3 regions of the Rhizobium sp. 768_B6_N1_8 genome follow, and region 2 is predicted to be linked to each of the others. Evidence: predicted binding sites of a transcription regulator. Region 2 holds the regulator's gene; each other region holds the start of a gene.

Region 1 (3,275 bases), on a different contig from region 2:
ATACAGGTTGCACATGCCGCGCCATCCCCTTCGCTCAGGTCGTGGGAGACAATCTAGCGGATGCCACTGATTTCGCTAGTCGAGCCGGAAGACGTCGGCATTGTCCTGCCGTTCCCGCAAACCCTTGTAGGACGCATGCCGCAATTTGCCGTCCGCCGTCCACGCCCGAAACTCGATTTCAGCGATCAGCGTCGGCTCGACCCATACAATATCTGCTTTTCCGGAATAGGGCACCGGCGGCTGCTTTCGCTTCCAGCGCAGCTTGTCCAGCATCTTGCGTAGCCTGTTCATCTCGGCTTCCTTGAAGCCTGTGCCGACGTTGCCGACATGGACGAACTCATCGCCGCGGTAAGCGGCAAGCACCAGCGAAGTGAAGCTGGAAGGCGACGCGGTCGATAGCTCATAGCCGACCACCATGAAGGCTTCGCTCTGGACGCATTTCACCTTCACCCAGGCGCCGGTGCGGCCGGAACGATAGGGCTGATCGAGATGCTTGCCGACAATGCCTTCCAGACCGAGGCGGCAGACGTTCTCAAGCAGGACATTGGCTTCGGCGTTGAGTGTCTCCGATAGACGGATGGCGCCGTCTTTGCCATCGAGCGTGTCCTCGAGAAGATGCCGGCGCGATCGGTATTCGACACCGCGCAGGTCATGGCCATCGAGATAGATCAGATCGAAGGCGTAGAGGATCGCATCGGAAGCACGATTGCCAGCCGTATTGCCGCTGGCCCCCAACGACTGCTGCAGCAGCCCGAAATCAGGTCGTCCCTCATCATCGAGAACAACGGCCTCGCCATCGATGATCATCGTCGCTGGCCCGAGTGCCCGGGCGGCCTGTTCGATCGCCGGAAACCGATGCGTCCAGTCATGGCCGCCACGCGTGAGGATCCGGATCCCCGTTGGCTCGATATGAACCGCCAGTCGGTAGCCGTCCCATTTCAGCTCCCAGCTCCATTGGTCACCGCTTGGCGGACGCGCTTTCAATTGCGCGAGGGCCGGCTCAACGCGATCAGGCATGGCGTCGAACAGAAGCTGTGGCTGCGCCGGGTTGCGCTTCCGACGTGGCTTCGAGCGGATCGGGGCTTCGGTATCGCGAAGAAGCGGCTTTGATCTCGGAGGCTTCGTCATGCCGAGAGTTCAGCACAAAAACCTTAAGAATAGTGTGACGTTGAACATCTATCCCCGCTATCCACCACTGCGGCCCAACGGGAACACGGAACTGGCAAAAATCTCAACTTTGGTTACGTCCTTGAATCCCCTTCGAATCTTTGGATTTCCTAATGCTGGGATAATATTCCTCAACTCTGTGGTGCTTGACTCTTTCACGGCATAAGAACAAACAATGAACATATAGCCCGTACGACATGATGTCGATCCTTTGACCACGATCTTGAAGGGAGCCGTGAACGATGACTGCTGCCCGCCAGAGGGTGATCTGTGATTTGCGCGACCGCATCGCGTCGATGGAGGGCGGATCCGCGAAGCGGGCTGGCGCGCTTTCCTTCGGCGTTGCCGAGATCGATGCGGCGCTGCCTGGCGGAGGTCTTGCCTATGGCGCGCTGCATGAGTTCGCGGGCGGTGGCTCGGGAACTGTCGATGGCGCGGCTGCCGCCCTTTTTGTCGCCGGCATTGCCGCGCGGACCAAAGGGCCCGTCGTCTGGTGCCTGACGCGGCCAGATCTGTTCTTTCCGGCCCTGGCGCAGGTTGGCCTCCATCCCGACCGCGTCATCTTCGTCGAGTCCGATCGGGAAGAGGATGTGCTCGCCAACATGGAAGAGGGGCTGTCCTTCGGCGGTCTCGGCGCCGTCGTCGGCGAGCTCGTCCGCCTGCCCATGGTCAGTTCCCGCCGGCTGCAGTTGGCGGCCGAGCGAACCGGGACCATGGCGCTCGCGGTTCGGCGATGGCGACGACAGACGGAGGCAAATGATTTTGGGCAGCCCACAGCCTCGACCACGCGGTGGCGGGTGAGCGTGATGCCGTCGGAAGAGTTGCCGGTACCGGGGGTGGGTAGGCCGCGTTGGTTTCTGGAATTGATGCGCGTGAAAGCGGGTGAGTGTGCTGAGTTTATAGTGAGGGCGTGCGATGACAAGGGTCGTCTCGATCTATCTTCCGGATCTGTCGACGGATCGCATTCGTCGGGCCGATCCGTCTATTCCGCCTGAACAGCCAATCGCCGTGATCGCGAGGAGCGGCTCGAAGAGATGGGTGTCGGCCGCCGACCCGGCTGCCAAAAAGGCGGGTGTCCACGTCGGCATGCCGGCCGCAATGGCGCAGTCGCTGATTCGCGGCCTGATGCTCATCGATGCCGATCCTGCAGCGGACGCCGCGGCCCTTGAAGGGGTCGTTTGCGGGAGGGGGCGGAATCCTACGCTAAGGCTTTGGCCACCGATATTCGCCCGTGAGGTTGATGTGTTCCCATCCCAGCGGAGAGATATGGGCCAGCAGATCGGGCGATAGCTGTTTCCCCTCGCGTTTCTTTCTGGCGACGACTTCACCGAGTTTCATCGTATTCCAGAAGATGATGATCGCTGCGAGCAAGTTCATGCCTGCGATCCGGTAGTGTTGGCCTTCGGCGGAACGGTCGCGGATTTCGCCCCGACGATGAAAGCTGATTGCCCGCTTCAGCGCATGGTGGGCCTCGCCCTTGTTAAGCCCAATCTGGGCTCGGCGTTGCAACTCGGCATCCAGAATCCAGTCGATCATGAACAGGGTCCTCTCGACGCGGCCGACCTCGCGCAAGGCCGTGGCGAGTTCGTTCTGTCGTGGATATGAGGCGAGCTTACGTAGAATCTGGCTAGGTGCGATACTTCCGGCCGCAATGGTAGCCGCGATGCGGAGAATGTCGGGCCAGTTGCGTTCTATCAGGGCCTGATTGATCTTTCCGCCGATCATGGTCCGCAAATGCGCTGGCGCTGACGAAGGATTGAACGCGTATAGCTTTTTGGATGGCAGATCGCGGATGCGTGGTGCAAACCGATAACCGAGGATGGCACAGGCGGCAAACACGTGATCGGTGAAGCCGCCCGTATCGGCGAACTGTTCGCGGATATGGCGGCCGGCATCGTTCATGAGCAGGCCATCGAGGATATAGGGCGCTTCGCTTGCCGTTGCGGGAATCACCTGGGTTGAGAACGGAGCATATTGGTCCGAGACGTGACTGTAAGCTTTCAGGCCGGGAGTATTGCCGTATTTCGCGTTGACCAGGTTCATCGCTTCCCCTTGCTCCGTCGCGGCGAAGAACTGGCCATCACTCGATGCCGAGATACCGGTCCCCC
Region 2 (3,275 bases):
TCCGCCGGAGGTTTCCCCCTGCCCGCCAGGCTGCTGGACTGAATGCGTGGCGTCGAAAATAACGGGGGCGCCGGTTGCTGCCATGATCGGCAGGGAACGCATGTCGGAGACCAGCGTATTGTAACCAAAGGAAGCGCCGCGCTCGCACAGCAAGATGTTCGGATTGCCGCTCTGGTTCAGCTTGCCGAGCACGTTCTTCATATCCCAAGGCGCCAGGAACTGGCCCTTCTTGACGTTGATAACGCGGCCGGTCTTTGCCGCAGCCACCAGGAGATCCGTCTGACGAGACAGGAAGGCCGGTATCTGCAGGATGTCGACGACCTTGCCCACTTCGGCGCATTGTTCTTCAGTGTGGATGTCGGTCAGAACCGGAATGCCGAGTTCCTTCTTGAGATCGGCAAAAACCTCCAGGCCCTTTTCAAGGCCGACGCCGCGTTTGCTCGACAAGGAAGAGCGGTTCGCCTTGTCGAAAGACGTCTTATAGACGAGCCCGATACCGAGCTTGGCGCACAGTTCCTTCAACGTGCCGGCAACCATGAACGCATGGTCGCGGCTTTCCATTTCGCAAGCGCCGGCAATCAGCGACAGGCGCCCGGCATTGGAGAAAGTGACCTTGCCGGCGCCTTCGCCGACCGTCACCACGGAGTTGGTAGTAGAGCTCATGATGTTTCCTCGAAAGCGAAGAGCACGCCCTGGCCGGGCGCGGGCTTCACCAGAATACGGTTGCCCTTGCGTGTGTAGGTCACCCCGTTAGCAGCCAAATGCGCTTCTGTCACGGCCAGATCGCCAACCGCAAAGAGGATTGCCCGGCCGCCCAGGCCGCGATCGATATCCGGCGTCGCCAGATCGAAATAGGCCTCCAGCCCCTGCGGGGTCATCAGGCTGATCTTTGCGTTTCCGGTAAGCACCTCCAGCCCGAAACTCGTATCGCCAGCAGAAGCGGCTTTTGCCGCCGAGCGAACGAAGTCGCCGAAGGCTGTCGGCTCGGGGGCTGCGAGAGCGATCTCGGCAATGCCTGTCACGCCATTGGCGTGGGTCTCCAGCACGTTGCGGTCGGCAGGAAGCGGGTTGATGCGCTCGACAGCGAAGAGAAAGAAATCCGGTGCCCGGAGGTCGGCAGCGAAGGCGAGCCGGAAGCCGGCAATGCTCTCAGTGCCATCCGGCATTTTCACAGGGCGTTCGAACTGCAGCACAGAACCGGCACTGATGCTGCCCTCCACGAATCGAGCATGTTCGTGCTTTGCATCCGCGGTGGCGAAGGCGATGGCGGACAGTCCCTCGCTGCCGCAGCGGAAGCGGAAAGCCTGATCGCGAGCCGTGAAGACATTGCCCTCACGTGCCGTCACCTCGCTCTCCTCGACGCTCGCGACACCGAGCGGCTCGATATAGGTTTTGTCGGCAAAGAAAACACAGGCATTCTCCGTGCCGAAGGGATGGCGGGCATCGGGCGCGACGGTAAAGCCCAGCTTGCCCAGCCTTTCGCGGGCAAGGTCGATATCGGTAACCGGCAAAACGAGATGATCGATCGGAAGCGTGTCTTGGCTCATCGGTTCTTCTCCCAGCAGTGACAAGGAGATGTGCTTCAGCAGGTCTCGTGAAACAAGGCCAGACAGGCCTAAGGGCGATAAAAATCAAATTCTCGACAGATTGAACAGAAGTTTTACGAAAATTTAGCTACTTGCGGAACACATATGGAACATATAGTGTCCGTTCTGGATTTGTTTCAAGACTGGGGAGACGCCATGCTCACGCGCAAACAACAGGAACTCCTTCTTTTCATTCATGAAAGGATGAAGGAGTCAGGCGTTCCACCGTCTTTCGACGAGATGAAGGACGCACTGGATCTGGCCTCGAAATCCGGTATTCACCGGCTGATCACGGCGCTCGAAGAACGCGGCTTCATTCGCCGGCTTCCGAACCGGGCGCGCGCGCTCGAAGTCATCAAACTGCCGGAAGCCTACAGCCCGAGCCTGCAGCCTCGGCGCGGCTTTTCACCGAGCGTCATCGAGGGCAGCCTCGGCAAGCCCCAGCCCGTGGCGCCTCCTGCCTCGGCGAAGCCAGCACCCGCTGCCGATAACGGCAATGCGGTCTCCGTTCCCGTCATGGGCCGCATCGCCGCCGGTGTTCCGATCTCGGCAATCCAGAACAATACGCATGACATCACCGTTCCCGCCGATATGCTTGGCTCCGGTGAACATTATGCGCTGGAAGTTCGCGGCGACTCGATGATCGAAGCCGGCATCTTCGATGGCGACACGGTCATCATCCGCAATGGCAGCACAGCCAATCCGGGTGATATCGTCGTCGCGCTCGTCGATGACGAGGAAGCAACGCTCAAGCGTTTCCGCCGCAAGGGCGCATCGATTGCGCTCGAGGCAGCAAACCCTGCTTACGAGACCCGCATCTTTCCGCCGGATCGCGTCAAGGTCCAGGGCAAGCTCGTCGGCCTCATTCGCCGCTATCACTGACCGGTGACAGATTGGCGTCTGCGAATGTGTTACTGCGCCAATCATAGGCGCGGTGGCGCATCCAGGGTCGCCCCAATGTGTCGAATGCGGTTGCGACCTCAATTCCCTTATCGGTGAATCGAAGTTCGACAGAACCTGTCTTGCGCAGCGTCTCGCCGGTAAAGAGCAGCGCGCCGGAACGACAGCGGTCGAAGCGCAATCGGACAGGGGTCACCACAATATCAGCCGTATCGCAGGCTGGTCCGAGATAGGCAGCATTGTCGATGACGGTCAGTTTCTTTCCATTGACGAGCAAAGTGGTGCACCAGGCGCCCTTCAGGCAGGAGAAGCGTGACGGCGGGCTAATGGCGACTGCCTGTCTCATTGCCTCTCTGGCTTCATTCTGTTGGTCGGGTGACAGTTGCAGTCTTTGACCATCAGGCGCAGTGGGCGCCTTGGCAGCTTGAAGCATAACTGGCTTCTGATGCTCTTCGACGGCAAGGGCCCTCTGCCATTGTTCGAAGATGAAGGCGGGCGGCTTTTCACGGTTCGAAGCCATCGCCTCTCCATCGACTATAGCGACCAGGCTGCCATCTTCGGAGATAGCGATATCGGGCATCGCCTCCGATGGAAGAAGGACAACAGCGAGCGTCGAGACCGCGACAATTGCCGTTCCCATGTGCCGCAGCCGGGTTCTGAGCAGGGTCAGCAGCAGAAATCCGAAAACGGCGGTCGGGAAATACCAGCCGGGCAAGCGGCCTACATCTATGTTGCCGCCCCACCCCGCTACTGCCTTTGCGATGGTGATCACCAGATCAAGCCCGAAGC
Region 3 (3,275 bases), 1.4 Mb from region 2:
CTTGGACTTGGCCTGGCGGGCCTTCGGGCTGGAAGCAATCCATTCCTGTTCGCGGCTGATCGCCTTCTGGCGGCCTGCCTCTTCGCGGTTTTCCTGCAGCATGCGCTTGGCCTTGGCGAGCAGGTAAGCCGAGTAGTTGCCTTCGTAGGGGATGCCACGGCCGCGATCGAGTTCCAGGATCCAGCCGGTGACGTTGTCCAGGAAGTAGCGATCGTGGGTGATCATCATCACGGCGCCCGGATAATCGCGCAGATGCTTTTCGAGCCAGGCGATGGTTTCGGCGTCCAGATGGTTGGTCGGTTCGTCGAGCAGAAGCAGATCCGGCTGCGACAGCAGCAGGCGGCAAAGTGCGATACGGCGACGCTCACCACCCGAAAGGCTGGTGACTTCGGCGTCGCGCGGTGGGCAGCGCAGGGCTTCCATTGCCATCTCGACCTGGCTTTCCAGATCCCAGAGGTTCTGGCTGTCGATGATGTCCTGGAGCTTTGCACCCTCGTCCGCCGTCTCGTCGGAATAGTTCATCATCAATTCGTTGTAGCGCTCGAGCACAGCCGTCTTGGAGGCAACGCCTTCCATGACATTCTCAAACACTGTCTTGTTCGGATCGAGTTTCGGTTCCTGTTCCAGGTATCCGACCGTCGCGCCTTCGGCGAGCCAGGCTTCACCGGTATATTCCTTGTCCTGACCGGCGATGATGCGCAGCACGGTGGACTTACCGGCGCCGTTCGGACCCAGGATACCAATCTTGGCATCGGGATAGAAGGAAAGGTGGATATTCTCGAGGATCTTCTTATTGCCATAGGCCTTGTTGAGGCCGGACATATGATAGATGAACTGGCGTGCCATGCTGGGATGCTCCGGGCGGAAACTTGAAATCGTGGCCGCTATGTAGGCGAAACCACGCCGTCGGGCAACGCCGAAACCCCGTTTCGTCGGGATTTCGGCATGTTTCCGTCAGAAGCCGGCTGCATCCACAATGCCTTCGTCACAGCCGAAGGAAGTCTGCCCTGCCCCCTGGATGAGGCCACCGAGGCCCTTCTCCTTCGCTTGAGCCGAAACGGTATCCTGCGAAAGCCCGATCGTCAGTTCGCTGATCACGCGCTTGTTGCCGACGCGCCGGCAGCTCATCTTCACCCGGTCGCTGGCACCTGCGCCGAAGCTCTTGTCGAAGGCCGCCTTGATTGCATCGGCCTTCAGCGTCTTGCCGACATTGGCGGCAAAGAGATCACGCACGGCCGAAGCATTGAGATCGCCCATCAGATGAATGGCGGTGGCGAAATAATCGTCGGCACTCATTTTCGTGCAGGTGCCGTGCTTGATCCATTCATGCCGCTCGAGCGCCGATTGCGTGCCGGGCATCGCCTTGTCGAGCGCACTCTTCGTCTCGGCCGAAAGGTTCACCGCCGGCAGGCTCATCCACTGGCCGTCCTTGTCGGCGGCTTTCTGGTCGGCGGATACGTCACAATAGTCCTTCCGCATCGGCCACAGACCATGGAGAGAAAAGTTGGTGGCGTCATAGCGGTCGCCGCTCTGGCTGGCGCATTCAGCCTTCTTCTGGTTGGTCTGGCAGAATGCCGGCTGCCAGCTTGCCGCAAGGATGAACCGTGTGCGCCCGCTTTCCTGTGCGGATACGGAAACGACTGACGACAGCGAAAGGAACAGGATGGAAACCGAGAGTAGAAACTTGCCCATTATTAGCCCCGAAATAGCTCCGACAAAGAACAATACAGGAACAAACAAGCATGAAGCCGAAGTTTGCGCAACCCTGAATCGCAGGGGCAAGCATGCTTTTCTTATGTATGAGCGAAACCGCAATATTGCATTTGCCTTGATATCTGGTCTTTTGGGCGTGGGAGGAATGCATGTTTTCCGAGACATTGCGGCTGCAAAACGCCGCGGCTTCGCTTGCCTATCATCACCAGCCCGCCGTGGGGCAAGCGCGCGCCATCCTGATGATTTCACACGGTCTTACCGAACATTCCCGCCGTTACCGCCGCTTTGCCGGGGCCATGGCGGCAAGCGGCTACCATGTCTATGCGCATGACCATCGCGGCCACGGCGAGACAACGGCCGATGATGCGCCGCTCGGTCGCTTTGCGAGACGCAACGGTGTTGAGAGTGTCATCAGCGATATCGCCGCCATGCACACCTTTGCCACGGGCCGTCACCCGGGCCTGCCCGTCATTCTGCTCGGTCACTCCATGGGCGGCCTGATCGCGCTGAATGCAGCCGCCGATCTTCCCCGCCGTTTCGCAGCCCTTGCCGTCTGGAATTCGATTTTCGCCGTCGGTCTCTCCGGCCGCGCTGCACAGGCGATCCTCCTTGCCGAACGCATGCTGAAAGGCTCGGACGTGCCGAGTGACATGCTGCCGAGGCTGACATTTTCCGCCTGGGGCAAATCCGTTCCCGATCACCGTACGGAATTCGACTGGCTGTCGCGCGATCCGGCCGAGGTCGACGCCTATATTGCCGATCCGCTTTGCGGCTTCGATGCTTCGGTGTCGCTCTGGCTCGATGTCTTCGCCCTCACCTTCCGCGGCATCGAAAAGGAACGGCTCGAGACCCTGCCGAAGAACATGCCGATCCATCTGGTCGGCGGCGGCAAGGACCCGGCAACCAACAATGGAAAAGCCGTGCTCTGGTTGTCAAAGCGTTTGAAAAGCCGAGGCTTCTCCCGTATCAGCACTGAGATATATCAGGACATGCGACATGAAACGCTGAACGAGATCGGCGCGGAAACGGCAATTGCGGATTTCGCCGGTTGGTGCGACGAGGCAATCCGCGGTCCCGAGCGAAAGGACCTGAGATGACGAGCCTGAGTTCCACCCGCCATCCCGCCTCATCCGAGGTGACGTTCGGCTTGCTTTTCATGCTGCTCTCGGTGCTGATCTCGCCGCTGATCGACATCTTCTCGAAGCTGGCGACGACAACCATCTCCTCCACTGAAGTGGCCGGCTTCCGCTTCGTCATCCAGGCGCTCACAATGCTGCCTTTCATCTTCCTGCGCGGCGCAAAGATCCAGTTCTCGCTGAAGCAGAGCTGGTATCATGCCATCCGCGGCGCGATGGTCACCATCTCGATGATCTGCTTCGTCACAACGCTGAAGGTCATGGCGGTTGCCGATGCCATCGCTATCTTCTTCGTCGAGCCGATCATCCTGACGATCCTCGGCAGCATCTTCCTGAAGGAAACCATCGGCTGGCGCCGCTACAGCGCCTGCGCCGTCGGTTTCCTGGGCGCCATGCTGATCATCCAGCCGAGCTTCGAGCAGGTGG

Evidence for each region. Region 2 encodes LexA, which represses DNA repair genes until DNA is damaged. Its sites were predicted from a motif close to TGTTCNNNNTGTGTTCNG; they were not measured.
Region 1: AB8B33_RS38790 (ImuA family protein) is a predicted target of LexA. The motif match lies at 1,332-1,349, and genes of this name have one in related genera.
Region 3: AB8B33_RS14755 (ribonuclease T2 family protein) is a predicted target of LexA. The motif match lies at 1,718-1,735, and genes of this name have one in related genera.

The regions. Positions count from the first base shown of each region.
Region 1 covers NZ_JBPWPV010000005.1:115,828-119,102, forward strand. Annotated here, with positions in the region: gene AB8B33_RS38780 (SOS response-associated peptidase family protein) at 1-15, opposite strand, end outside; gene ligD (non-homologous end-joining DNA ligase) at 76-1,128, opposite strand; gene AB8B33_RS38790 (ImuA family protein) at 1,410-2,162, shown strand; partial or broken gene AB8B33_RS38795 (DNA polymerase Y family protein) at 2,083-2,397, shown strand; gene AB8B33_RS38800 (Tn3 family transposase) at 2,371-3,275, opposite strand, start outside.
Region 2 covers NZ_JBPWPV010000001.1:1,506,069-1,509,343, reverse strand. Annotated here, with positions in the region: gene kdsA (3-deoxy-8-phosphooctulonate synthase) at 1-663, opposite strand, end outside; gene AB8B33_RS07745 (VOC family protein) at 660-1,547, opposite strand; gene lexA (transcriptional repressor LexA) at 1,743-2,468, shown strand; gene AB8B33_RS07735 (ComEC/Rec2 family competence protein) at 2,449-3,275, opposite strand, start outside.
Region 3 covers NZ_JBPWPV010000001.1:2,867,739-2,871,013, forward strand. Annotated here, with positions in the region: gene ettA (energy-dependent translational throttle protein EttA) at 1-846, opposite strand, end outside; gene AB8B33_RS14755 (ribonuclease T2 family protein) at 955-1,692, opposite strand; gene AB8B33_RS14760 (alpha/beta fold hydrolase) at 1,863-2,810, shown strand; gene AB8B33_RS14765 (DMT family transporter) at 2,807-3,275, shown strand, end outside.